2 regions of the Pseudoalteromonas sp. SWYJ118 genome follow, and region 2 is predicted to be linked to the other one. Evidence: riboswitches for the same ligand, from Rfam matches in the RefSeq annotation. Region 2 holds a riboswitch; the other holds the start of a gene.
The links. A riboswitch is a leader RNA that binds a small molecule or an ion and turns the genes downstream of it on or off. The one in region 2 is predicted to bind lysine.

Region 1: it holds a riboswitch for lysine, as region 2 does, so the genes downstream of both, dapA (4-hydroxy-tetrahydrodipicolinate synthase) here and lysC (lysine-sensitive aspartokinase 3) in region 2, are expected to answer to the same signal.

The regions. Positions count from the first base shown of each region.
Region 1 is NZ_JADYXC010000009.1:102,709-117,649, forward strand. It holds gene I6F48_RS10780 (TonB-dependent receptor) at 1-1,785, opposite strand, end outside; gene I6F48_RS10785 (aldose epimerase family protein) at 1,973-2,947, opposite strand; gene I6F48_RS10790 (acyl-CoA thioesterase) at 3,147-3,545, opposite strand; gene I6F48_RS10795 (2OG-Fe(II) oxygenase) at 3,579-4,283, shown strand; gene I6F48_RS10800 (cysteine desulfurase-like protein) at 4,303-5,538, opposite strand; gene I6F48_RS10805 (2OG-Fe dioxygenase family protein) at 5,548-6,180, opposite strand; gene acnB (bifunctional aconitate hydratase 2/2-methylisocitrate dehydratase) at 6,381-8,978, opposite strand; gene I6F48_RS10815 (OmpA family protein) at 9,271-10,332, opposite strand; gene I6F48_RS10820 (protein adenylyltransferase SelO) at 10,729-12,138, opposite strand; gene I6F48_RS10825 (DNA-3-methyladenine glycosylase I) at 12,150-12,845, opposite strand; lysine riboswitch at 13,038-13,237, shown strand; gene dapA (4-hydroxy-tetrahydrodipicolinate synthase) at 13,428-14,312, shown strand; gene I6F48_RS10835 (2,3,4,5-tetrahydropyridine-2,6-dicarboxylate N-succinyltransferase) at 14,328-14,941, shown strand, end outside.
Region 2 is NZ_JADYXC010000002.1:224,308-239,248, forward strand. It holds gene I6F48_RS03735 (glutathione peroxidase) at 1-435, shown strand, start outside; gene I6F48_RS03740 (2-hydroxyacid dehydrogenase) at 534-1,514, shown strand; gene I6F48_RS03745 (sodium-dependent transporter) at 1,608-2,930, opposite strand; gene I6F48_RS03750 (4'-phosphopantetheinyl transferase family protein) at 3,072-3,830, shown strand; gene lysC (lysine-sensitive aspartokinase 3) at 3,906-5,309, opposite strand; lysine riboswitch at 5,385-5,557, opposite strand; gene nhaD (sodium:proton antiporter NhaD) at 5,659-6,906, opposite strand; gene I6F48_RS03765 (hypothetical protein) at 7,129-8,400, shown strand; gene I6F48_RS03770 (condensin complex protein MksE) at 8,404-8,952, shown strand; gene I6F48_RS03775 (ATPase) at 8,949-11,723, shown strand; gene I6F48_RS03780 (DUF4136 domain-containing protein) at 12,130-12,681, shown strand; gene I6F48_RS03785 (peptide-methionine (S)-S-oxide reductase) at 12,965-13,453, opposite strand; gene I6F48_RS03790 (TonB-dependent receptor plug domain-containing protein) at 13,642-14,941, shown strand, end outside.

The DNA of each region.
Region 1 (14,941 bases), on a different contig from region 2:
GCTTTGTACTGCAGCTACTTCAATATCAGTTTCTGAGTAACGTGCACCTAAATTAACAGTTACTGGCATATCAGCTAGGTCAAAACCAAGCGTAAAGTCCATGTATAAGCTAGTGATATCTTCGTTAATTGTGTAACGGTTATTTTGTAGTGTTGGCTCTACTGGGAAACCTTGATCGGCTAGGTAATCAAGCATTTTATCACCGTCGTAGGTGTAGAATGTATCGATTAAGCCTGGGAAGTAGTTGCTTGCTTGGTAAGCTTCAAAATCAATTGCATCAAGTGGTGCTTCAGTACCGTAACCACAGAACTGACATTGGGTACCATAAACTTGGAAGCTTGATTTTTCACGCTCTTGACGATAAGCACCAAAGTTAATGCGATCTACTGGGCCTTTATCTGGCACGTATTCAAAATCAGCTTTTACTTCAGTAATTTCATCTTCATCAGTAAACTGTAGACCCACTTCGTTATAGTGAAGGCGGGCAAGGCTTGGATCTGGCAATGAACCATTTTCAAAGCCATCATGCTGTACAGTAGGAATACTGCCTGTACCGTCAAAAGTATAACTATTAATAATACCGACAACGTTAAAGCGGTCAGTACCTGCACGGTCATTTTCAGCTGTTGAGCGAGATACATCAAACTTTGCTTTTAATGAATCATTTACTTGCCAATCAACGTTAATACCAAATGCTTTATTAGTTACATCACGTGAGTTACGTGTATGTGATACAAAGTCACTTGCAGGGTCGCCACTTGGCGCACCTAAACCAACGTCTTGAGAGAAAGTTAAAAGAGTACCTGTTTCTGGATCAATCGTTGCGCTACCTACGCGGTCTGGTTCAAACCAAGATGCTAAATCGCGCACTGTTGAATCAACTTCAAATTTTGAAATCATACCATCAACAGTAATCGTAACATCGTCAGATGGTGCGTATTGCAATACTAAACTTGCGTTTGTACGTTCACGGTCTTGCTCATCAACTACTTGGTCCCAGTTACGAGGAATGTATGCATTTTCAAACAATACACCATCTGTTGGGTTAGAAATTGTTTGGCCACCGCGCCAACCTGCCGTTAAAATTTGGTTATTTTGAAGTTTACGTTGTTGATTAGTGATGGCAAAAAGAACGCCTAACTTATCATCGTTAAACGTATTACTTATTAAGAATGATGTTGATGGAGATACTTCTTCAGAAAGGCTTTCATACATACCTTTAACTGAACCTAAAATATGTAAACCACCAAAGTCAAAAGGACGTGCTGTAGTTACGTTAACCGTACCACCAATGCCACCTTCTTGAAGTGTGGCTGTATTACTTTTATAAATATCAGCACCGGTAATTTGATCAGCGGCTAATACATCAAAGTTGAATTCACGACCAGCACTGTCTGTCGCAATTTGACGACCATTAACAAGTACAGTATTAAATTGTGGACCAAAACCACGAATAGTTACCGCTTGGCCTTCACCACCACTACGGTCAATTGCTACACCTGTAATACGTTGCAGAGATTCTGCTACGTTTAAATCAGGAAATTTACCAAGATCTTCTGCTTTAATCCCGTCTGTAACAACATTAGATGCTTTTTTATCTAACATTGATGAACGTAAGCTGCTGCGGATACCCGTTACTGCGATAACTTCAACATCTTCATTTACTACTGTAGGCGTATTGCCTTCAGCGCCTTGAGCTGCAACGTTTCCGCTTGCCAATATGCCTGTGATAGCAATACTGATCGCGGTTTTCTTGTTGAACGATAACTTATTGTTAATTATCATTTTTTAAAAACTCCTGATTGTGTGTAGTCGTTGTGTCGTTGTGGTAGTGCATATAGTTTCAAATACTATTTATATTATAAATACTTTAAACCAGCAAAAAGTGCAACCTTTTCCTGCATTATGGATAGCATTTAATCACTGTATTTTTGCTTTTAATTTTCTTTAAATTAACATTAGAATGCTGTATTCACTCAGAAAAAGAGTAAATAATAACCTGTTCGTAATCCTCTCCCGGCAATAAATTAGCTTTTGGAAAATTTTCACGATTTGGCGCATCTGGCCAATTTTGCGCTTCAAAACACAAAGCTTGTCGTGCTTTAAAAGGCGCACCTACAAAGTTAGCGGTGTATAACTGCATACCTGGCTGAGTGCTTTTGAGCGTTAAATTAACCTTCGTGTGTGGCGAGGTTAATGTAGCCATTGTCTTTAAACTGCTGTCATCATTAAAAATATAGCAGTGATCGAAGCCATTTCCAGCTTCTAACTGAGGATGAACAGCGCTTAAGGCCTTACCAACTTGAGCTGGCTTGGTAAAGTCAAAGCAGGTACCGGTGACTGATGCAGATTCATTAAGTGGAATACTAGTTGTATCAATAGGAAGATAGTAATTGGCATTAACTTGAACAAGGTGCTCATTAATTGATTCGCTGCCATCAAGATTAAAGTAGCAATGGTTAGTAAAGTTAACGAGCGTTTCTTTATTGGTTAGCGCTTTAAAGTGCAGAGTAAGCTCGCCGTTTTTAGCGCTAATCGTTTGCCAAACCTGCAACTCACCGGGGAAACCTTGTTCGCCGTCGGGCGAGCAATAATAAAGTTCAACTTCACTTTCAGTTTGTTTGGTTACTTGCCAAAGTACTTTATTAAAGCCTTTAACGCCGCCGTGCAGGCTATTAGGGCCGTTATTTGCTTCTAGTTGATACTGCGTACCAGATAAGTTAAAACGACCCTTTGCAATGCGATTAGCGTATCGACCTACTGTAGCGCCAAGATAAAATGGGTTTTCAAGATAGTATTGAGGATCATCGACGCTAAGCGTCATTTCTTGTTTTTTAAATTTAATGCTTTTTATGATTGCGCCAAATGGCAAAATTTCAGCTGTTAAGTTTTGACCATCACTGAGCTGAATAACTTGTAAAGGTTGGTTATTGGCAATAGATGTCACACGTATTCTCCAATCAAATTACCGAATTAACATTTCCTGTTATAACGGCGCAACAATATATAATATAAATAGTATATAACTGAAGCCTGTAACTCAATCTAAATACGTTAAAATTTCTCGACAAAAATCACAGCTGCCATCATATATTTACAATAATCCAGCTCAGTATGGGCTTATGTAAAATATAAGCCTCGTAAGGTTAACTGCTTTGGCATATATGCTCGTTAAGCGCTGCTTTTTCGTCGATGCTAAGTGCTTGCTTTGATTTAGCAATAAAGTCGTACCTCACCATAATGGCCTTACCTATTGCGCAGCATTTATCGTGTTGCCACGCTTCTTGTCTCAGCGTAAAAGAGCTAGTGCCTATATGCTCTACAGACGTTTTAACTGTTACCTCATGGCCGTAAAATAATTCACCGACAAATGATACTTCAACTTTGGCGATAATCAATTTCCAATCGTGTGGATTTAAATCTGGCGTAAAAAACTTAAAAATAGGTCCACGTGCGACTTCAAACCATACTGGGAGTACGGTATTGTTAATGTGTCCGAGTGCATCTGTTTCGCTAAAGCGCGGCATCACTTTTTCAATAAACATAAAAATCCAATAATAATTATATAAAGGTAAACCATGACGGACTTTATACGCGTTGTTGATAACGCATTAAGCGATGAATTTTGCGATCAATTTATTACCATATTTGCGCAAAGCCCGCATGTAAAACAAGGGGTAACATCGGGCGGTGTCGACTTAAAGAAAAAAGACAGCCACGACCTACACCTAAACAATCACCCCGAATATGCACAACAATTAAAACACATACAACAAACGACTGCACAGCATGTTTTTAAGTATGTTGAGGAGCATATTTTTATGCTGATTGGGGCATTTGGTTTAAAGGTCTATCACCCAAAAACAGGTGACGTAGTCGATTTAACCCAAGAGAATTTTGAAGAAGTAGGCAAACCGCAATTACCTTTGCTAGTTCAGCAAATTTTTAGACTCGGTAATATTCAAGCGCAAAAATATGAAGTAAACAAAGGTGGCTACCCTTACTGGCACAGTGAGGTTTATCCGCAGCTACAGCACAATGAAGCTTTGCATCGCGTGTTGTTATTTATGTTTTACTTAAACGATGTAGAAGAAGGTGGTGAAACAGAGTTCTATTATCAAAATCGCAAAATAGCCCCAAAAAAAGGCACTATGGTAATAGCCCCAGGCTACTTTACACATACTCATAGAGGTAATAAGCCAGTATCAAACGATAAATATATTTTAACCTCGTGGGTACTGTTTAACCGCGCAGAACAAATATACGGTGCGCCAAAGAGTTAGCGCACCAAAACTTACATGATTAACCGAGTAGTTCATCAAATAAGTCAAATAGCTTATCAAGTTCAGCAATCGTGTTGTAATGCATACAACCAATGCGCACTACACCGCCTTTATCAAGCACACCTAATTGCTTACACAAACCTTGTGCGTAAAAATTACCATCCCACACGCAAATATGCTGCTTACCTAAAAATTCAGACACTTCACGTGGCTCAAGCCCTTCAAACGTTAAAGCAAAAGTAGGTGTGCGCTCGTTTAAGCGATCAAAGTCATCAATACCAAATAATTTAATACGCGGATAATTTACCAAACGCGTTAAAAAGTGCTCACTAAGGGCCATTTCGTGCTGTTTAGTTTTAGCAAAGGCAATACTTAGCTTTTCGCGGCGTGAATGGCTGTCGTCAAGTTCGCTAATTGCTGCAATGTAATCAACTGCCGCAATAAAACCAGCCATAGCTTCAAAGCTTTGTGTGCCGGTTTCCCAGCGTCCTGGCGCTACGTCTTTAGCGGGTTCTACTTTATAAGGTGTAAACCCGTCTAAATGCTCTTTTTTACCGTAAACCATACCTAAGTGCGGACCAAAAAACTTATACGCAGAACACGCTAAAAAGTCGCAATCAAGTGCTTGTACGTCTACTAGTTCGTGTGGTGCGTAATGTACCGCATCAACATAAACAAGTGCGCCTACAGCGTGAGCAAGCTCTACTATACGTTTGATATTGTTAATTGAACCAGTGGTATTTGAAGCGTAAGTTACCGCTACAAGCTTAGTATTGCTGTTTAATAAGCTCTCAAATTGCGCCATGTCTAAGCTACAATCAGCTTCGTTAATAAGTGCGGTGTTAACTTTAACGCCTTTATCTTCAGCTGCTTGTTGCCACGACGACACGTTTGAGAAGTGATCAGCATTGGTTACAATTATTTCATCGCCAGCCTGCCAGTCACGTGAAATAGCACGGCTAAAACTAAACGTAAGGCTGGTCATGTTTGGACCAAACACAATTTGTTGTGAGCTAGGCGCATTTAGTAAATCAGCGGCTGCTTGGCGCGCATTCGCCATCAATTCAACGGTTTTATCGCTTGAGAAAAACGCGCCACCTAGGTTCGAATTATAATGACCTAAATAAGCGGTCATCGCATTAAGCACCGATGTGGGTACTTGCGAGCCACCTGGTCCGTCTAAAAATATTGGCGATTTACCATCAACGTTTTGCATCAATGCAGGAAACTGCTCACGTAATTGCGTTATGTTCATGCTTATTCCTTAAGACGTTAATACAAAGCAATCCAGGTAACCTGGTTTGCTAGCATCAATTTTGTTCATCGGTGTTGCGTTATGCCACACTTGACGGTCATTTATTAATGCAAACATGCCGTCTTTTATTTCCATTTTAAAACACGGTTCAGCTTGCTTGTTTTCATATACAAGTAGCTCGCCGCCTTCTAAATTTTCGTGAGAAACACCGCATATACATACATGGTCAAAACCATCTTGATGCACGCCTTCTGGCGCTGCAGGTGTATCGCTATCAATGGCAAGCATACGGAATTGATGGATTTCAATATCACGTTCTTCATCAATACCGGTAAGTTGGCGAAACTCATTCACAATGCTTTTCATGCCTTCTGACTCAAGTAAACTTTGCGCTAGGTTTTCGTAAGTACGCTCTACATTACCCTGAAAAGTATTAATTGAATCGTCTTGAACAAATGCTTTGGTTTGTTGTAACTTTATTTCACCATTTTGCATTTTAACTACTGAGTAACGACGTTTACGAAAGGCACCATCTGCATAAGGATTAGCAGGCAGGTTATCAAAAGAAGGCTTAACCAAATCAATATTTGCTTGGTTAACAAAACGTAGTTGCAGTAAATTCTGGTTGTTTAATGCTGTCATAAAATCTCGCCTAAAATAATGAGAATATTGGTGAGGATTTTAATGCATATAGAAAGGAATTTTTGCTTTATTATTTATATTTAAATCAATTATTAGCTAAATTCAATGTAATAAACCATAAAATAGAGCATTAACTATCTAATATTTATTTTAGCCAATAAAAAACCCGCCGAAGCGGGTTTTTAAACAAACTCTAAAAATTATACAGCTTGTTGAATAATCACGTTGTCTGCTTTTTTAGTGTAAGCAGGCATACGGTGGAAGTTCAAGTAACGGTATGTATCTGACGCCGTTGCATTGATCTTCGCTGCATATTCTTGGTACTCGGCAGATGTTGGTAATCTACCTAAAATAGCGGCTACTGCAGCAAGCTCAGATGATGCTAAGAATACATTAGCGCCATTACCTAAACGGTTAGGGAAGTTACGTGTAGAAGTAGATACTACAGTCGCTTTATCTGCAACACGTGCTTGGTTACCCATACACAGTGAACAACCTGGAGTTTCGATACGTGCGCCAACACGACCAAAGATACCGTAGTAACCTTCTTCCGTAAGTTGGTCTTTGTCCATCTTAGTAGGTGGAGCAACCCAAAGTTGAGTTGGAAGTTGTCCTTTAAAGCCATCAAGCAACTTACCAGCAGCACGGAAGTGACCAATGTTAGTCATACAAGAACCGATGAATACTTCATCAATTTTCTCGCCAGCAACATCAGAAAGAAGACGCGCATCATCTGGGTCATTTGGAGCACAAAGAACAGGTTCTTTAATCTCAGCTAAATCAATTTCAACGATATGCTTATACTCTGCATCAGCGTCAGCTTCCATTAGTTCTGGGTTAGCTAACCAATCTTGCATTGCAGTAATACGACGTTCAATCGTACGTACATCGCCGTAACCTTCAGAGATCATCCACTTAAGCATAACAATGTTAGACTCAAGGTACTCAGAAATAGACTCTTTAGAAAGTTTAACTGTACAACCAGCAGCAGAACGCTCTGCAGATGCATCTGATAATTCAAATGCTTGCTCAACAGTAAGGTGCTCAACGCCTTCAATTTCTAGTACGCGACCAGAGAATTCGTTAATTTTACCTTTTTTCTCAACTGTTAATAAACCTTGCTTGATACCGTAGTAAGGGATTGCATGAACAAGGTCACGTAACGTGATACCTGGTTGCATTTCGCCTTTAAAACGAACCAAAATAGATTCTGGCATATCAAGTGGCATAACACCCGTTGCTGCTGCGAATGCTACTGCACCCGAACCTGCTGGGAATGAAATACCTAATGGAAAACGTGTATGTGAATCACCACCAGTACCTACGGTATCTGGTAATAACATACGGTTTAACCACGAGTGAATAATACCATCGCCTGGACGAAGTGAAACACCGCCACGGTTCATGATGAAATCAGGAAGCGTATGGTGAGTGCTTACATCGATAGGCTTAGGATAAGCTGATGTATGACAGAAAGACTGCATTGTTAAATCTGCAGAGAAACCTAAACATGCTAGATCTTTAAGTTCATCACGTGTCATAGGACCTGTTGTATCTTGCGAACCAACAGTTGTCATTTTAGGCTCACAGTATTGACCAGGGCGAATACCTGCAACGTTACATGCTTTACCAACCATTTTTTGCGCTAGTGTGAAGCCTTTATCAGAAACTTCTGTTGCTGTTGGTACTTTAAATGTATCAGTTGCACCTAAGCCTAGTGATGTACGCGCTTTATCAGTTAAACCACGACCGATAATTAGTGGAATACGACCACCAGCACGAACTTCATCTAAAATCACATCAGATTTAAGCTCAAAAGTAGAAATCACTTTATCAGTACCATGTTGCTTAACAACACCTTCGTACGGATAAATGTCGATTTGCTCACCCATGTTAAGCTCATCAACATTTAATTCGATTGGTAATGCGCCTGAATCTTCCATTGTGTTAAAGAAGATTGGAGCAATTTTATTACCTAAACATACACCGCCAACACGCTTGTTTGGTACGAACGGGATATCATCGCCCATAAACCAAAGTACAGAGTTAGTTGCAGACTTACGAGAAGAACCCGTACCCACAACATCACCTACGTAAGCAAGTGGTAAACCTTTCGTTTTTAATTCTTCAAGCTGAGTAATTGGACCAACTTCGCCCGCTTTATCAGGTGTAATACCGTCACGTTCAATTTTTAGCATTGCTAAAGCATGAAGTGGGATATCTGGACGAGACCATGCATCTGGTGCAGGTGACAAGTCATCAGTATTTGTTTCGCCAGTTACTTTAAATACAGTCACTGAGATCTTTTCAGCAACAGCTGGTTTATTAGTAAACCATTCTGCATTTGCCCAAGACTCGATAATTTGCTTAGCGAATGTGTTACCCGCTTTTGCTTTTTCTTCTACATCGTAGAACGCATCAAACATAAGTAATGTATTTGAAAGGCCTTTAACTACGATTGGTGCAAGTGTTTCGTCATCAAGTAGGTCAATCATTGGTGCGATATTGTAACCGCCCAACATTGTACCTAATAATTCTGCCGCTTTTTCTTTAGAAACAAGTGGAGAATTAGTTTCACCTTTAGCTACAGCTGCTAAGAAGCCCGCTTTAATGTAAGCAGCATCATCAACACCTGCTGGTATACGCTGAATGAACAAATCTAAAATGAATTCTTCTTCACCTGCAGGTGGAGTTTTGATTAATTCAATAAGATCAGCAGTTTGCTGAGCATCTAATGGCGCTGGTACGATACCTAACGCGGCACGTTCTTCTACGTGTTTACGATATTCTTGTAGCACAATATTGCCCTCTTGGTGACGTGAAAGTATCCGGTAGCGCTTCAAGCGCAAATAAGTTACCCAATACTTATAGTATTCTAACGCGTAATTATAAAGCTTTTATGGATAGATGAAAATCCATCCAGTTACGCAACTGATTATACCGATTATAAATACTATGAATAGTGGTTGTAGTAAAAACTATTTTCATGAATACTTGTTAAGTAAGAATCATTACCATTAACCAATATTAATTTATTACAGGCATAAAAAAACCCAGCACTTGGCTGGGTTTTTATTACAAACTATTTAATTAACGTAAAACTTTAACGTTTTTGATAGTTTTGATATGCGCTTCTACACGACGGTTCTCTGCGTTTGCAGCTTTAGTGTTTGCATCATTTTTAAGACGCTCTTCACCTAAACCAACTGTAGTAATACGGTCTTTAGCAATGCCATCAGAAACTAATTGCTTAGCTACTGCATCAGCACGTTTTTTAGATAACCATTTGTTGTAAGTTGCTTTACCTACAGAAGAAGTGTGACCTTCTAAAAGTACTGTTGTATCTGGGTACTCTTTTAAGAATGCAGATACTTTTTCAATATCGTTTAAGTACTGAGTAGATACTGCTGAAGCATTGTTAGGGAAAGTCACTAATAAGCTTACAGTTACTTCTTTATCTTCATATAAAGTACAACCAGTGCCATCAACTGCATCAGTCATAGGCGTGTTAGCACACTTATCATCTGCATCAGGAATGTTGTCGTTGTCGCTATCTGTAGGAGCTACAGCTACTTCAATTACCTTAGGCTCTGGAGCTGGTTTAACTGGCTCTACAGGAGCTGAATTTTGGCCAAATAAGTAGTTAATACCAATTTTAGCGCCTACATCTGTGTAACCACGGTCAAGACCTTGGTATACAGCTGTTTCAGCATTTACAAATAAGCCATCTGTAATGAAATGTTGGTAACCAACACCTGCATTTAAGAATGTGTTGTCATCTACTACGTCCATTTCTTTAATACCGAAAAGACCGTAGAAAGGACCACCATTTAAATGGTAAAGAGCATCAATACCGTAACGCTCGCCATCAATACTGTTGCGGTTGCCAGCAACTTTATCAAAAGCATTAAAATCCATATCTGCATATTCAAGACGTGCGCTCCAGTAATCACTGAAACGGTAACCGGCTTCAACACCCCAGCCAGTTGATTCATTTACGTCAAGACCAGCTTGAGCACGCATGTTTTTCCAAGATGCGTCATAGTAGTCGCCAAATGCGCCAATGTAGAAACCTTCTTCTTTATCAGCAGCGAATGTAGATGCGCTAGTTGCAGCCAACGCGATTGCAATTGTAAGTGATTTTAATTTCATTGTTTTCTTCCCATTTGAACAATTTTAAATTGTAGCTAATCGATACTAGCTCAATCAGTTTTATATAGACTAACTGAGCCTTTGTTAATCAATACTTAACGAAAAATAAAGTTTATAACTTTTTTCTATGCCCAGTCACAACACACATCCACTTACTATAGGCGAAATTAAAACTTTATTGAAAAATAAATATAGTAGTTTTTTGTAAATTAGTACTTAGCAAGGAATGTAAGAGCAATTAAATTAAATGCACTTATAAATGTAAATGCAAAGAAACATTGCTTGGCTTTAATTCGGCGCATAATACCACCAGAATTAACATTCCCCTAGATATATGCGCATGTTTGATTAAAAAATGACTCTTTTTAATCATGTGGTTATATTTAAAGTTAAGAGTTAAGTACCACAAAAAGTCTGGTAATCATTATCATTTATCGGTGCAGCCTGAAACTCTGATAGCTTTTCATCATCAGAATACGGATTTCCCACTATTTTCATAAAGCGCTCTAGTAACTCACTAGACCCTGCAGCATTATACTCTGCAATTATTTTTTCGATCATATGGTTACGAGGAATTACACGAGGATTTGCCGCTCTCATTACTTCATAACTATTATTGTCAGTTAAGTTTACCCACTTAGCTCTCCATTTGATTAGCGACTCTGGTACTACTGTTTCTCCCTTTAAGGATTCAGTAAGTGCATCAAAGGTATTGGTGTAGTCGAGCTGGTTATCTTTTAATAGCGTTAATAACTCTGCAATTAACTCACTTCCGCTTGCATTTTTTGCACTCAAGCCCAGTTTTTTCTCCCACATAGCCGTAAACTCAGTATTAAACTGCTCAGCAAAACTATTAATAAATGGCGTCATTAACGAAACAGCTTGCTCGTCATCATCACTAATAAGCGGTATTAAGCTCTCAGCTAAGCGTGCGCAGTTCCAGTTAGCTATATTAGGTTGATTACCAAAGGCATAACGACCTTGTTTATCGATAGAGCTAAACACGGTGTCAAAATCAAAATTATTCATCATGGCGCAGGGGCCGTAATCAATGGTTTCTCCACTTACTAGCGTATTATCGGTATTCATTACTCCATGAATAAAACCAACACGCATCCAACTAACCACTAATTCAACTTGGCTTTTAATTACAGCGCCTAAAAAGACTAAATAACGTTGTGGCCCTATATCTGTTATTTCTGGATAATGACGCTCTATAGCTAAATCAGCTAAATTTTTAAGCCCTTCAACATCGCCTTGCGTCGCTAAATATTGAAATGAACCAACACGAATGTGGCTACTTGCTAAACGAGTCACTATTGCACCTGCTTGTGGCGGATTACGATAAACCGTTTCACCACTGCCAACGACGGCTAAACATCGGGTGGTTTTAACACCCAGTGCATGCATTGCTTCGCTCATTACGTATTCACGAATAGCAGGACCAAGTGCACAGCGCCCATCTCCCCCTCTTGAGTAAGGAGTAGCACCAGAGCCCTTTAATTGAATATCCCACAGCTCGTTTTTATCATCATTAATAGCGCCCAATAAATGTGCTCGCCCATCGCCTAAACGCGGCGAAAAATGCCCAAATTGGTGCCCAGAGTAACCAAGTGCTACTGCAGGAATCGCCTGTTTTTCGTTACCGCTAAAAGTGCTAGCACGCAAATCAGCTGCAACGTTAATATTAAACTCTTTTGCTAAGCTCTCGTTCCACAGCAATAACTGAGGAGAGGCAACACTTGCAGGAAAATCTTCTATCGCAAAGTTTTCCGTAATGTCTGTGTATCTTGGCACTAATTTCATGGTAATTCCTATTATTGCTGACTTATACCAACACGGTTGTCACCAACGCCATAAGCAACAATTAAACTTAACTCTTGCATACTTAAGCCGCTTTGCTTTTGCATTTCATTAAAAAAAGCTTGGGCAGCACTCAGTGATTTTTTAGTTTGTAAGCCGCCGTCTATAATTTTATGAGCACGTAAGTAATTCTCTACATCGCGTGATAGTAAAAAGGTATCTTTACCAAGTGCTCGTAGCGCATAAGGTCCTGTATTTCCGCCTAAACGCGAACCATGTTTTTTTAAATACGCCCATAAACCAATAATATCGTCTGCTGGCCAATTAGCGACAAACTGGCTAAAACTGCCATGTTCCCCTGCTATTTCGTGGATCATGTAAGCATTTTCGGTAATTGTTTTTACTTTTTTATAGTTACGAACGATTCGCTCATCCGTTGCTTTTTGTTCCAGCATATCAGGTGGCATCATTAATAACTTATCAACGCTAAAATTCCAAAAAACGGCTCTAAAGCCTGGCCACTTATTATTAATGACTGACCAATAAAAGCCGCTTTGAAATACTTTTCGAGTAAATTCCTCAAGCCAATCGTCGTCACTTAACGTGCTTAGTTGTTTTTTAGATAGCGGTTTTGCAAGTAATAACTTAAGCATTTTTTCGGAGCCTTTTCGCTCTACCGCTCGCTTATAAATATCGCTAAATTTTTCCATACTAATTAAATACCTCACTACTTATATTGCTAGTGTACGAGAAAAGCACCCAATACGTAACCACTCCCATTATGGATGAATGAATATGCATTTAGTCGCTTGACACCTAGACGGCTAAAATGCTTTAATCGCCGTAATTACCCTATTTAAATTGCACAGGTTTGTAAGTTTTTACTCTACAAACAGGTGTAAAGGGCTAGAAGAGGTGCGTTATTCAGGTAGCGTATGTTAGGAGCGCAAACTCCAGTGAGCATACGTGAGGGGAATTAACGCCGAGAAGTAACCACTTTTGCGAGGTGTTTATTTCGGGCGACTAGGTTGAACCCTAGCGACTGTCACCAATAGCTGCTTATAAAAGCAGCTTATTAGTTTGGTGGAGAGCTTCTGATCTTAAATATTAAGGCCGTGCGCCCTATTATTTTAAGCCCATTCGCTCTTCGAATTATTAGTTCGAACGACGTTAATGCGGCTCCTTCCATAAAGCTTTTTAACTCTTCGAATAATACCAATTGCATTAAATTAGTTATCGCTAAAATGATCACGTTTTTAATAAAGTTGGTACAAATTATAAGTTCGTGAGAGATGATCAACAACTTCAATTTAAACGACTACTCATTGTGGACCGCGCTCGTAACGCCATTTGATCAACACGGCGATGTTGACTACAACACGTTAACTAAACTGGTTAGCGATCAAGAAGCGGCACATAACGGTATTTTACTACTTGGCAGTACGGGCGAAGGTTTAGCACTCACGCTAAAAGAGCAACAAGCCATTGTTGAACACGTATGCCAACTAAAACCAGCAGTACCACTCATGGTTGCTGTGGGCGGTAGTAACTTAAAGCAACAAATTGAGTGGGTTAACTACTGTAATACACTCCCAATTCATAGCTTTTTACTTGGCTCACCGCTTTATGCAAAGCCTGGCGCTATAGGTCAAACTCATTGGTTTGAAAGCCTACTTAATGCAAGTGTTCACCCGTGTATGCTTTATAACGTACCGGGTCGAAGTGCTGTTAGCATTCCAACGGCAACAATTCAAAACTTACAAAATAATAAAAATTTATGGGCACTAAAAGAAGCGAGCGGCAGCATTGCTCAGTTTGAAGCTTATCGCCAAGCAGCGCCTAATTTAGCTATTTTTAGTGGCGACGATGCGCTAATGCCATATTTTGCCCAAGCCGGTGCAAAAGGTTTAGTGTCGGTAGCTGCAAATGCATGGCCCGCACAAACTCACGAGTTTGTTAAACGCAGCTTAAGTGGTCAACACCCTAATTTATTTGCCCAGTGGTCAAGCGCTATTAATAGCCTATTTGCTGTTGCAAACCCTATTCCCGTAAAGGTATTGATGCATTTGCAAGGTCGCTTAAGCAGCCCGCAACTTCGTCCACCTTTAACACACCTTGAGTTAACTCAAACCGATTGCATCACAACTGCAAACAACACCATTTTATCTTGGCATTAAATACAGGTTTTTATAATGAGCTGGTTAGAACTATTAAATAATTTAGAATCGGGCGCAGTACGCGCAGCATCACAAAACGAAAGCGGCCAATGGCAAGCTAACGTAGAAGTAAAACAAGGCATTTTGGATGCCTTCAAAAATGGCACTAATACTGAGTTTGCAGGTGGTTTTGTTGATAAACATAACTTAGCTCCGCAAGAATTTAGTACTGACGATGGCGTACGTATGGTGCCGGGTGGCTCTAGTGTTCGCCGTGGTGCTTATGTTGCTAAAGGCACGATTATTATGCCACCAGCGTATGTAAACATTGGTGCATACATCGACGAAGGCACAATGGTAGATAGCCACGCATTAGTTGGCTCGTGTGCACAAGTAGGTAAAAACGTACATTTAAGTGCTGCAGTGCAGCTTGGTGGTGTACTTGAGCCAATTGGTGCAAGCCCAGTAGTTGTAGAAGACGACGCCTTTATTGGCGCTGGCTGTATTATTGTTGAAGGCGTAGTCATTAAAAAAGGCGCAGTACTTGCCCCTGGCGTGCGTTTATCAGCGACTATTCCGGTGTATGACTGCGTAAACGAGCGACAACTAGATAAAGGCGAGCCTATTCCTGAATATGCCATTGTAATACC
Region 2 (14,941 bases):
AAGCTCTATCAGCAATACAAAGGCCATGGTTTTACTGTACTTGCGTTTCCTTGTAACCAGTTTGGCCAAAATGAGCCGCTTGATAATTTAGCCATTAAAGACTTTTACCAAGAGCAATTTAATACCTCGTTTGAGGTATTTGGTAAGGTAATGGTAAACGGGCCAGAAACACATCCGTTGTTTAATTATTTAAAATCGCATACGCGGGGTATTTCGCAAAACCGTGCTATTAAGTGGAATTTCACTAAGTTTTTAATTAACTCACAAGGGCAACTTGTTGCACGTTATGCACCGCGCACTAAACCCGAAACACTTAAACAAGTAATCGAAAGTAACTTACTGCAAGCCGTAAAGTTAAGCGCAGCTAAAGATGGTAAAAAGGTATCTTCAAAAATACCTTTGTTTACCTCAAGTAAGGCTCCGCTTAAGGCTTAATTTAAATCAATAAAATGCGCACTACTAAAGCACAGGTTTATAAAGTAGTTTATTGTATTAGTAATAAATAATACTCCTTAAGCGTCGAGGCTATTACCATGAACATTGCTTTTTTTAGTACTCAAAAGTACGAACTGCCTTTTTTTGAACAAAGTACACGCGATCAGCGTGATATAAAAATAACGTATTTTGAGCAAGCCCTGAGCGAACAAACCGCTATTTTAGCAAGCGGGTTTGATGCCATATGCGTGTTCGTTAACGACACTGTAAACGCCACTGTTATTGAACAATTGGCAAGCCAAGGCATAAACACTATTTTGCTACGTTGTGCAGGGTTTAATAACGTTGATTTACCTGCAGCAAAAGCACATAAATTAAAGGTATTACGCGTCCCTGCTTACAGCCCAGAAGCCGTAGCTGAGCACTGTATAGCGCTTATGCTAACGCTTAGCCGTAAAACGCATAAAGCATATAACCGCGTACGCGAAGACAATTTTGATTTAAACGGATTACTCGGTTTTAACTTGCACAATAAAACCGTGGGTATTGTGGGCTGCGGTAAAATTGGCCTTGCGCTGTGTAACATTTTAAATGGCTTTGGCGCTAATGTATTAGTGTGCGACCCCTACGCGCAACCTGGCAATTATACAATTACCGATATAAACACCTTACTTAGCCAAAGCGATGTGATTTCTTTGCATTGCCCACTTACCGAGCAAACTCATCATTTAATAAATGACGAGGCGTTTAGTAAAATGAAAACCGGCGTTATGCTTATTAACACCTCACGAGGTGCATTGCTTGATAGTAACGCGTGTATTAGCGCGCTTAAAACTAAAAAGCTAGGTTACCTGGGGCTTGACGTTTACGAGCAAGAGTCGGAGCTATTTTTTAAAAACCACAGCGACGAAATAAATCAAGACGATATATTCTCGCGCTTAGTGAGCTTTAAAAATGTTTTAGTAACAGGCCATCAGGGCTTTTTTACACAAGAAGCACTTACCGAAATAGCAAACACAACCGTACTTAATGCCCTTGAAGTAAGTGAAGGTAAATCTTTAACTAATGAGGTTTTATAAAGACCTAGGCTTTAGCTAAATAACCGGTACAAAAAAAGCGAATAAGGTGAGCCCTATTCGCTTTTTTGTTTAAAAATTTACTTTAAATAGAGCTTAGCCAAACGCGACGTTTGCAAATACCAAGGTCATTAATATTGGGCATACAAAACGAATGTACTGAGCAAACCAGTAATGCAAACCGGTTGTTGCTTGGTGTAATTTGTTACCACGTTTCCACATCCAGCCTACAGTAATAAAGTAAAACAAGCCCATAAGCGGTAATTGGTATTGGGTAAATAGCATAATGACTAAGCCAAATAACCAATCAAAATTTAGTATAATTGCGCTTGCACATACAAGTACAACGGCGCTCACTGCCCATGTTGCTTTGGTACGGCTAACGTTATGGTTTTCGACTAAAAACGCTACCGGAATTTCGGTGGTCGATATAGTTGACGTAACCGATGCGATAGACATTAATACAAAAAACAATAAGCCGACTAATAAACCAATTTCGCCCATAGTGCTAAATAGCGCAGGTAAAATAGCAAAAATAAGTTGCCCTTCGCCAATAAGCTTTCCGCCACTAAATACTTCAACGCCGTTGTGCTGCGCCACATAAATAGCAGGAATAATAAGTAATCCTGCTAAAAACGCCACACTGGTATCAAGTAAAGCAACACCTGCGGTGAGCTTTGGTAAATTAGCATCTGGCTGTAAATATGAGCCGTAAATCATCATGCAACCCACACCTAACGAGAGCGAAAAGAACGCTTGCCCCATTGCAGCAATAATTAAGTTAGGGTCGAGTATTTGGCTAAAATCAGGAATTAAATACGCGGCAAAGCCTTCGCTTGCGCCATCAAGTGTAGCAATGTAGGCAATTAAACCAACAAGCAATATGAGTAACAGTGGCATTAAACGGCGCGACCAAGTTTCGATTCCCGATTTAACCCCTTTTAAAATAATACTGGCGGTTAAAATAAGCATAAGCGGTGTAAACACAAAATTACGCAGCACTGAGTCGCTATGTAAAAACTCGCTTGCGCCTGTAAATCCAAAAAAGGTTGTTATAGGTTCAATAGCGTACGAGAGCATCCACCCTGCTACTATTGAGTAAAAACTTAGCATAACAACTGCGCCCGCAAGGCCTATGTAACCTGCTGCTGCACCAACTTTACGATTAGTGTTTTGCCATGCATCGCCCAATGCTTTTACAGGATTAGCTTGTGCTTTGTGACCTAAATAAAGTTCGGTATACAGCGCAGGGAGCGCAAGTAAAAATATAACAATAAAGTAAACCAGTAAAAATGCACCGCCGCCATGGTTGGCCGCTTGCGTAGGAAAACCCCAAATATTACCCAAACCCACTGCTGCGCCAGCAGCGGCTAAAACAAAACCAAGTCGGCTTTGAAACCCATCACGCACTTGTGCCATACATCTACAAATCTGTTATTATTTTGATTATTGTGAATTAAACCATATTTCATGCCAGCTGAGTAATAAAATTGTACCCAGCCTTTGTTAGTGGCGTTAACCGCTCACAATATCAGCGACTTCTTTTGCTTTAGGGCTTTTATGACTGAACACTATTTTAAAAACGCCTTGAGTATTACTTCAACTCAATTGGCAAATTTGTCTTTAGCAAGTAACAGTATTTTATTATTTAATGCTAAAACACTTGATCTTAGTGACTTTAATTTACCCGATTGCTTAAGCCCATTTGAGTTAACCATTATAAACCGTCGCAAAAGCCCTCAAGCTAAGCAAGAGTATTTAGCGACGCGGTTATTGTTAAAACACCTTATTAAAATAACGCAGCCGCAACATGCGCACGTAGCGCTTAATAAAATGAGTACAGAATTTGATGAGGCAAGCTCAAAGCTGCAAATACATGTAAGTGGTGATGTTATAAATACCTGTATTTCGCATTCGCATGGTTTGGTTGGGGTCGCGCTTAATTTTGATAAAAGTGAGTTTGGTTTTGATATTGAAAAAGTAAGCCTAAAGCGCCCGTTTGAAAAGCTCGCTAAACATTTTTATCATCAAGATGAAATTTCACTTATTACCGAGCCTACTAATACCCAAACCCAAGCAGATACTTTTTTTAGAATTTGGACATTAAAAGAGTCGCTTGCTAAAGCCACCAGCCGCCCTATTGCAAAATTACTTAGCCCCAATGTGTTTGACGAATTACATTGTGCAAAGCTGAGTGCTAGCAGCAATCGCGTTACTGTAGTTGATAGTAGTAACAGCAATGTTTGTTTTGATGTGAGTGTGGTGCATAAAAAAAGCATCGACTGGCGATGCTTTTTATTAACTGATTTTGTTAAGTAACTTTACTAGTTAATTTTACTAGGTAACTTTAATAAATCGCTTTCCTGAATAACCGCTTCTTAATAGTAAAATTACTTACGCAGCAAAATCATTTTCTAATAAACGGCTATGAATAGACTGCACTACGTTATCTGACTCAGTTTGCTCTACTAAAAAGCACAAGTTGTGCTTACTTGCACCGTGACAAATTAGTCGAATGTTAAAGTCTTTTAATACACTCATTAAGTTCATTTCGTGTTGGCGTAATTGAATCTCAGAGCCAATAAGTGCCACCAATGTTAGGTTGTTTTCTACCGACACATGGCAAAACTCTGCAAGCTTATCTAGGCATTCTTGATCAAGCTCTGGGCGCGAGGCGTTTTGCGCGTTATCAAGCGTTATAGCTACGCTGATTTCTGATGTGGTTACCAAATCGACCGATATATTGTATTCACTTAATAGTGTAAATACGCGTGCTAAAAAGCCGCTTGCTAGGAGCATTTCTGGGCTTTTAAGCGTAAGCAATATTTGGTTTTTACGTTGCGTTACTGCGCGTATACCTGGTTGCTGCGATTTTTCGCGCTCAATCCATGTACCACCACGTTCTGGCTCTCGGCTAGAACCTACAAATACATTAATGTGGCTACGGCTCGCTGGTAATATAGTTGCTGGGTGCAATACTTTTGCGCCGAAGGTCGCCATTTCGGCGGCTTCGTCAAAACTTAAACGTGCAATGGGCGTCGCTTTTGCGCACAAACGCGGGTCGGTGCTAAAAATGCCCACTACGTCGGTCCAAATATGCACACTTTTAGCGTTAATTGCTTCAGCTAGTAATGCAGCGCTATAGTCAGAACCACCACGTCCAAGCGTTGTGGTTTGACCGTATTCGTCACTACCAATAAATCCCTGCGTCACAATTACTTGAGTGTCTAATAACGGGATTAAATGCTCTTTAGCAGCTTGCGCTGTGGCTGCAACATTAGGCGTTGCTTTACCAAATTGGCTATCGGTTTTAAGCACTTTACGCACATCAAAGCGATCGGCGTTTAAACCTTGTAAACGCAGCACCTGAGCAAACAAATACGACGATAAACGCTCACCAAAGCTCAATAGCTCATCGTGTTGCTGATCGGTTGTTAGTGACTCTTGAGCCAATATTTGAAATGCTTTTAGGGTTTCGTTAAAGCCAACCGCTAAATCGGCATCTAGCGATAACTTATCTAAAATAGTTTGTTGAATAGCAAGCACGCCGTTTATGTGTTCTTGGCGCTCACTTGAGGTAATACTTGGTTTGCACAGTGCAACTAAGTGGTTAGTTACGCCGGCACTGGCGCTCACGGCAACAATACGTACGCTTTTATCTGCAACAATAATTTCGCTACAGCGACTCATCGCTTCAAAGTTTGCAACACTTGTTCCGCCAAACTTGGCAACGATGTAATCTGATTTTGCGCTTAACTCTGTTTGAGGCACTGTTTGTGGCGCTGATTGGGTAGTCATTTAGTCTCCTTTCGCGGTATCCAAACCGCAATAAAACAAGAAGAACTTGGCAAAGGAATGCTTGAAGATAAGTCCACTGCCAGAAGCTCTCCACCTATATTGGTGACAGTTTTGAGGATTCAGCCCCATAAACCGAAAAACAATGACGACGTACCATTATTTTCCTCGGCGAGTACTTCCCTCCTTAATGATCATCGGCTTTCGTCGCCTAACATTAAGTACCTAAGTATCGCACCTCTTCTGAATGCTTTATTAACCAGTGGCTAATAAAACAAAACCCCACTAAGTAGCGGGGCTTTGAAAGTTATCGTTTAGACGTCTAGCTGTCAAGCATTTAATAATTTATGCATCAAATAAAACTGCCCATGTAATACGAGCCTGCATAACCTACGGTGTAGCAAATTAATAAATGCAGCGATAAACGCAAGTAGCTCATAAAGGTAAGCGCTTTAACTTTGCTCATGGCAATAATGCCCGCAGCCGACCCAATGATCAGCATTGAACCGCCCACGCCCGTTGCATACGTAAACGACAACCAGTGTTGTTGGCTCATTACTATATCGGCTTTTAATAAAGCAGCAGTAAGCGGTACGTTATCGACCCCTGCTGATAATATGCCCATTAAGTAGTTTGCGTACTCGGGTGCCATTACCGTATATAGGTCGGTAAATTTACTCAACATACCAATTTCTTTAAGTGCGCCTACAAGTAAAAGCACACCTACAAAAAACAATAATGTGTCGTATTCTATATCGCGAACAAAATCGATTATGTCTTTGTTGATGTCTTTTTTGCGCATTAAAAATTGCGCCACTAAAAACATCACTGATAAGCCAAACAAAAAGGTGAGTAAAGGCGGTACGCTGTAAACTACACTCAGCATAAGTGTGCTCACTACGGTAGATAAAAATATAACAGCAATGGTAATGTCGGTTTTTTCGATGCGGGTTTTACCTGCACCAGCAAACTCAACACGCCCTTTCATACCGATAGACAGTAACCCGGCTAGCAGCATAACGCTTGCAAGTGCTGGCGCTATAAGTAGTAATAAATGACCTATGGTTACTTTGCCATCTAAAAATATCATCAGTGTGGTTACGTCACCTGTAATTAGCGATACTCCACCTGAGTTAACCCCAAACACAATAAGCGTGGCGTATTTAATGAGCTTTTTAGGTTCAAGTTTTAACGACATAACAACCGCGAGCGATATAAGCGTAGCTGTTACGTTGTCTGAAATCGACGAAAACAAAAATGCAAAACCACCCACCAAAAACATGAGCTTTTTTTCGCTAATACTTTTTGGCATAACACGGTGCACAATATTTTCTATAAACCCCTTTGAATTTAAATACGCGACAAAGGTCATTGCAGCCATTAAAAATAGCCATAACGAGGCAATCTCTAAAATATTTTCGTTTAAAAGGTGTTGAATCGTATCGGGGCTTTGCCCGTGAAGTGGGTATATAAAAAGAAGAATCCAGCAAAGCGTACCAAAAAACAGCGTGGTTTTAGCTTTATTAACATGGATTATATCTTCTATAACGATCAGTAAAAATGCAATCGCTATCAGGGTTAGAATAATCGAGGAAACCATGGTAGTTAAACAACCTTTGATATAGTTTTAAAGAACACACAAATAACATTCCATTTCATGTGCCTATTTTCGGCGCGAATTTTAGCACTGCCTCTATGCAAAAACTATTATTAAATGGTCTTAAAAACGAATACTATATACAGACAAGGTTAATTAAAAATACGTAATAATGAGTCTTCTAAAAGAACTCAATAATAAAATACTAGGATGTTGTAACCTCTTATGATCCCAGCTAAAAAGCTACTAAACACCATAACTGAACATTGGGGTGTACTAGAGCTATTATTTAAACGTTTTAAAATGGCTGACTTTAGCCTGAAAGACGTACAAAACGCCATTAAACAAAAACAGCCTACTTGGTCAAACGAGCGTATTTATAAAGAAACAAATCGTTTGTTAAACCAAGATATTTTAATTCCGCTGGCTAAATCCTCTCAGCTTGAGATAAATCGTGCCATTGCCGATTTTGCTACTTTTTTACTGCAAGAAGAACATTTAGGTTTAGCGCAAGAAATTAGCGTATTAGTCGACGACCTCGCACGTTTAGGTAATCGCCTAGATAACGCTGGCGAAATAGAAGACTTTGACGATTTGCGCCGCTTTAGCCGTATTATGGATGATCGGGTGCGTAAAATAATGAAGCTCTACGCGCACAACGAAAACGCCATTTTAAATCTTGTTGAGCAAGCTAAATCTAATAATGCAGTGCAATCGCTGCAAAAGCGTTATAAAGCGGTAATAGAAGCCTTTGACGAATACATAGAGCCCATGCTTGAAATGGTTGATATTCGCGGCGAATTTCATGCGTGCTTTACCCTCATTGAAGAACAAATAAGTAAGCAAATTATTCATATTGAGCGATCGGGTAAAGCCTACAACGACAAACGAATGCTGGAGCAATTACGTACCCGTATATTAGAAATGCATTTAGTGGGCAGAGAAAGCTTACGTAAAAGTGCCGATATGCTTATGCCGCTGCGCGAAGAGCTTCGCCGTAATAACTTAATAACTCGCCAAGCAGCCAAAGTACTTGGGCTTGTGCGTAAAAATGGCGTAGACAACATGCTAAGTGCTGTGCAGCCACATTTTGTAAGCGACGCGCAGCGATACTCGCTTGGTCAGCAACGCCATATTGTGGCTTACATGGCAAGCTTGGTTGAATTTGAACACGAAGAATACCAATTGCCAGATCAACAAGACGTGCCTGCATTTGTTACACCTAATATTCCTGACTACAACGATGTTAAAACCAGCTTTGCTAAGAGCTTTAATAAAAAACGTAAAAAGCCGCAACCCTTGTTGCAATTTTTAGATGAAAGCTACCCAGATCTCGATGCCGACGAAATGCTATTTTTGTATCAAAAATTAGTCAGCGACAGCGATATTAAAATAATTCAAAGCGATGAAAAAGCCCGCGTAAAAATTGCCGGTCAACACTTTTCTTTATATCCATTTAATTCAGAGCCTCAGCCAGATCCAAAGGCAGGTAAATAAACTATGACACACATAAACTTAGACGAGCTAACCCATCTACAAGCCATTAATAAAAAATTAGTAGCGGGTTATCACATTTGTGAGCAAGACAACGTAATGTGGCAAGAGCTTGACCAACACATAGAAGACTACACCGCCCTATTTACCGCTTTAGGTAACGATTTAAAACGCGACAGCCGTGGCTTTTATTATTTTGGTAGCGACGAAAGCACACCCAATATGGGCAAAATATCTCGCGCTATCGCGCTCACTATTTACATTTTAATTGAACACTACGCCAATACGGGTAAAGACCCAATGCGCGCATTGTTTGACGACGTAAACGATTTAGAGCTTATGCAAACGCTGGTGCAAATTAACAAACATTTGTTTGATCAGCTTGAGATATTTTCAGGATCTGATTTGCGCAAAGACGTTTATCTGCGCATGGTGCGCTTAGGTTTAGCCCGCGAAGTAGAAGGCGGCTTTATGCTACAAGCGCCAATTCACCGCTACATAGATGCACTCATGGAAGTAAACGAAGAAACCTACATTACAGAGGACGAGGAATGAAAAATCTATACGGACTAAGTAAACTCGCCCTACTTAACACCGCAGGCTATGCAAAATGTGTGATCCCGCTTGATAAAAGCAGCTCTATTTGCGCGCCCAATAACACAGGTAAAAGCTCGGTTATTAACGCCCTGCAGTTTCCGCTTATTAACGATTTACGCTTAACAGAATGGGACGGACACGATTTAGATGAAACCCGAAAGTTTTATTTTTCATCCGATCAGTCGTACATTTTACTAGAAGCTAACTTGCCTCATGGCTCGGTAGTAATAGGCGTTGCGGGACTTGGTAAAATTGCCGGTTACGCGCATCAGTACTTTTGTTATCAAGGAAAGCTTGATTTAGAGCAGTACACGCAAGGTAAAACTATTATTAAATTTACCAAGCTGTTCAACCATTTAAAATCGCTTAATTACAATCCTATTGAGCTTAAAGCACAAGAGCTCAACGCGCTATTGACTGGCGGCGCAACGCCTTTTGACGGCGACATAAACCTAAAAATGATCCCGCTTAATAATGTGCAAGACTCTTCTATTTATAAAGAAATATTTAGACGTATTCTTAACTTACACAAATTAGGCGCAAGCGACGTAAAACGCTTTATGCTACGCGTGTTTGAACGCCATATGTCGAACTCTAAGGTCGACTTTTATGAAGTATGGCGCCGCTCGTTTGATAAAGTAAATCGCTCAAAACGCGAACTAAAAGCCCTTGAGTCAATGCAAGAGCCAATAGCCGCGCTTGAATCAATGCTTGAAAACCAAACCGTGCTTAAAGGTAAATTAGCGGCGTATGCACCTAAAATTGACCAAGCACTGATTGATTTTAATACTTATCAAGAGTCGCAACTTAATGAGCTGGGTATAGCGCTTGAAGATATAGAGCACGAAAAACACGAGTTTGAGCAAAAGCAAAGCCTATACGTACAGCAATCGCGCGACATAGAGCGCAGACAAACACAAATTGAGCAGTGGTTTTTAGATTACGATGCGCTTAAAAGCGAATTTGAACTGGTAAATAAAGCCACCCTTAAAACCAGCCTGACTCAGTTAAAGCAAGATTACGAGTCGCTTTCGCACTCTATAACCAGCGCACAAGGGCAAAGCCTACACACGCTTGACTACCGCATTAGCGAAACACAAAAACAAATTAAGAGCTTAAAGCTGCAACTTAAAAACCTTGAGTTTAATTTGTTTACCCGTATGCGCGAAGATCTCTCGTTAAAAGAAGTAGAAGAAATATCGCGGATTTTAAACCCTGATATTCTCTCATTTGCGACCACCACTAATGGCGATATAACCATTGATGACGAAGATGCGTTTGGTGAATTTTTATCGCTACTTAGCGAAAACGTTAAAGGCGGTGTACTAACTCTGCCAGGTGCGAGCATTAAGCTTAAAAAGCTCTCGCCTGTGCAAATGCAAAGCGGCGAAAACAAAGAGCAATTAACCGCTCAGCTCAGTGCACTTGAGCATTCACTTAAAGAATTTAAACAACAACGCGATGTTGCAGCAAACGTTGCCGACAAGCAAAAAGAAAAAGACGCGCTATACGATGAACTAATGAGCGCTGAGAGCGCCCTAAAACGCTTAGAACAGTTTGATATAATGCAGCAGTCGGTTGAAGCGCAAGCCATGCTAAAAGAGCAGTTATTAGCTGAGCGCGAACAAGTTGACGACTACCTGCAAGATATTCAAAAAAATAGTGGCTCAATTGCTGACAGACGCTCGTTAATTAAATCTAAACAAGAGCAAATTAATCGCCAAACTGAGCGCTTACGCCAAGTTAAGAGCGAGCGAATTGATCACACTCTTGATTTATACAGCGGTAAAGTAACCCCGTACATGATTGATATTACAGTCGACTTTGATAACTTAAGCGACCTTGTTCATCATTTTAATAAAGACTGCCAAGAGCTGCGTAATTTTGACATAAACGTACGCAACACTTATTTGCATGTATATAACGCGGGTATTACTAAATTCGACAACGAAAACGACGAATACACTAAATACCAAAAGCTAATAAGCGCCTTTCATAATATTGATAACGAACGCGATGCTGTTGAGCGCCAAGCTCGCGTTGCGCTTACCGAAGTGGCTGCGACCATTAAAGGCTTGCGAGAAGATTTAGACCGACTTCGCCGCGAAATGAACAGCTTTAATAAAGGCATAAGCCAGCACCGTATTTCAAATCTGCAAGCGTTTAAAATTAACGTAATACCGCGCAAAATGCTGGTTGATAGTATAGATACCATTATCAGCACGTCGCATCAGTTTGAACAAGGCGACACGCTTGATTTACTTAGCCAAGAACCGTACAGCGAAAGTGCGGTAAACGAAGCGAAAGATCACTTAATTAAACTCGCCTCAGATAAAGCGGGCTTAACACTTACCGATTTATTTGATATTCGATTTGAAGTGGTTAACCGTGCAGGTGAAACAGAGCACTTTGAAAAAATAGACTCAGCCGGCTCAAACGGCACACGTATTACGATTAAGTTATTGTGTGGCATGTTATTTATTCGCTACTTATTAAGCGATCAAGAACAAAACCTATACCGTATACCTATTTACATAGATGAAGCGGCCGACATTGACCCACAAAATCAAAAAGCAATTATAGAAACCGCATTAAGCTTTGGTTTTGTGCCTATATTTGCCTCAGTTAAGCCACAAATAAGTTGTGACTACATTGTGCCTATTCGTTCAGTAAAAGACGGTGCACAAAACTGGGTAGATGAAAAAGATTGGATTGAAGTTGAACATTAAACTTTTACTGATGACTAATTAACAGAGGTTAATTAGTCATTCAGCCATAGGGCGTGTTGATCTTTGTGGATTGAAATTTGTTCAATTTAGGGGCAATTTAATCGCAGCGTGAGGTTTGTAACCTAGTGGGCTAAGTAAAAACCGAGCAATAAAGAGTTAATTGCCCCTAGGCAGAACCCTTCGCGCAGCGCATGTTTGGCATTTATGCTGCGTTATCACCTATTTATGGGGAATAACCACACTACATAGGCTCTGCCTTGCCCAAATACCAAACATACTGCTGCAAATTCAACCACGAAAGGTCAACACGCCCTGACAATTAGACTAATATTTAGGACGTTTAAATAATACACATTTAAACTATGTGTGTTATTTTAAATTAATGCATTTTATTGGAGCAAACGTAATGAAAAATATACTTATTGTTGCAGCGCTAGCACTTCTTACAGCCTGTACACAAACCCCAGATTGGGATTACGATAAATCAGCTAACTTTAGTAATTTTAAAACATTTGCTTGGGTAGAAAACGCCAGCCTAACTAAAGACACAAATAACTATCAAATTAATGGCCTGATGGAAAAGCGTGTTCGCACTGCCGTTAACGCAGAGCTGAGCCAAACATTAGGTATGAGCTTAGTTGATGCAGCGCAAGCTGATGTACTTGTTAACTATCATGCATCGGTAGACAAAGAGCTTGAAGTAGACAACTTCAATATAAACTACCGCCCGCATTGGGGTTATTGGGGTACTGGTTTTCAACGCGATACAACTGCGCGTGAATACGAAGTGGGTACGTTAATTATTGATATTGTAGACCGTGAATCTAACCAGCTTGTATGGCGCGGCGCAAAAGAAGGCCGATTAAAGAAAAATCAATCGCCAGAACAACGTGAAGCATCAATTAATAAAACAGTTAGCGAAATATTAAGTAACTTCCCGCCGCAAAAGCAGCAGTAAGTTAAAATTAGCTATAAGTAAGTTTTAAAAGAGCTCACAGTACGTGAGCTTTTTTGTGGGTGTGTATTTTTGGAACTTTTAAAATAAAGTAATTACGAGCTACGCCCGTCACGTCAGCAAGCTGCACGTCTACAAAAAACACCGCGTCAAACTTTACCTGTAGGCGCTAAGCTTGCTTGCGCGAGAAGCGCAGCTTCTAATTACTTATCTGTCTCCAATCTAAATTACGAGCTACGCTCATCACGTCAGCAAGCTGCACGTCTACAAAAACACCGTGTTAAAGTTACGATTTATACTTATGCAGTAACTCAAGCGGTATATGACAGTAATCATCAGGGTGATTAGTTAAGCGGTCTTGATGCTCAGGATCGCTTGGCACGTAGTTAGTTAGCAGCTCTACCCCTACCACAATTTTATCGGCATCACTTCGCTGGCTTATATAATTGCTAGCGACCTTTAAATGATCTTGGCTTTTGCTATAAATGGCAGTGCGATATTTAGGGCCTACGTCATCCCCTTGTTTGTTAACGCTATACGGATCAATAATCTCAAAAAAGAAGCCAAACAGCTCGTTTAAGCTAACCTCTTTTGTACTAAATATTACTTTTACACACTCAGCATAACCGTCGTATTCGCCTTGTGTATTATCGTTTTTTCCATTAGCCCGCCCTGCTTCAGTACTTATTACACCAGGTAAGTGCTTTAAAAATTCTTGCACGCCCCACAGGCAGCCACCAGCAAAGTAAATAGTATCTTGTTGTTTTATATTCATAATAAATGTGACCAAGTTTGTTAGATGCATTAACTTTGCAAATGATTATCAAATGCAGTTTTTAATGAATTAATGTACAATCGCGCCAAAATCGCAGTTGTTTAATTGAATTATTTTATCACGCCTTAAAAGTGTGTTCTGAATTTAATTGTTACCGTAATTGCATATAAAAAAATGAGACACACAACATGAAATGGTCACCGCACTTTATACTCCCAGCACTGCTATGCAGCGCGAGCAGTTTTGCCTACGGCGAAGCTGTAACTGATAAAACTGAAACATTACCGGCAATCGAAAAAATAACGGTTGAGGCATCGCCCACTGCAAACACATTACCTGTAGGTACATTTGACTCTCCAGTATCTAATTTAGAGTATGACCCACGTGTTGATTTGCAATCACGTAATATGGCTGAAGCGCAAGCCGATGTAACTATACGTGGTGGTATTTTTGAAAATACCGGCTTTAGGGTTGGCAGTGCTACTTTACTTGACCCACAATCTGGCCATTACTTTGCTGAAATTCCTATTGCACCGCAAATGCTTACCGGCCCTTATATTTTAACAGGCGCAGACAATGCGCTTAATGGTGCTAATAGCTCTGTAGGCACTGTATCATTTGGCTGGAAACCAATTAGCACGGGCGGCAGTGTATCGGTAGGTACTGGCACAAACGATTTTAACTTACAAAGCTTACATGCAGGTGTAAGTATGCCCCTTGAAGGCGCAAAGGATTGGAAGCTTGGTTTTGAAGGCGAGATTTCTCACTCACAAAGCGATGGCACAATTGATAACGGCGATCACGACTTTACGCGTGCATCGGGTCGCGTTCAATTAGCTGGCGCTGATTCTCAAACAGATTTGTTTTTTGGCTCACAAGATAAGTTTTTTGGTTGGCCAAATTTGTACACTCCATTTGGCGTTAACGAAACAGAAGAGCTAGAAACCCGCTTATTAATGCTAAACCATAAGCAAAATTATGCGCAGGATAGTAACTTTGAAGTGTCGGCTTATTACCGCACACACAACGATCACTATATTTACTCTCGCGAAAACCCCAGTGCATTTGAAGCATTTCATAAAAGTGAAGTTAAGTCGTTAGGGCTATCAGGTCGCCATGCTCAAAGTGATGTATTTGCTGTAAATTACTCAGCGCAGTTTATTGACGATTCAATTGAATCGACCACGCTTGAAAACAATTTTACCTCGCGTAACTATTATAAAGTGAGTGTATTGCCAGAGTATAAAATGGCACTTGAGGGCAATAAACAACTTACATTTCGCTTAGGTGCTGCGTTTGACGATACAAATAGAGACGACTCTGAACTGTCACTTATTGGTGATATAACGCTTAATACACAAAACAGCAAAGGTTTTGAGCGCACGTTTTATTTATCGTACGCAGAGGCAAGCCAAGTAGCAGGCTATACCGCCATTGGCGGAAGTGATTCAGGCGGGTTATTTAGAAGTAATTACACCCTTGAGCGCG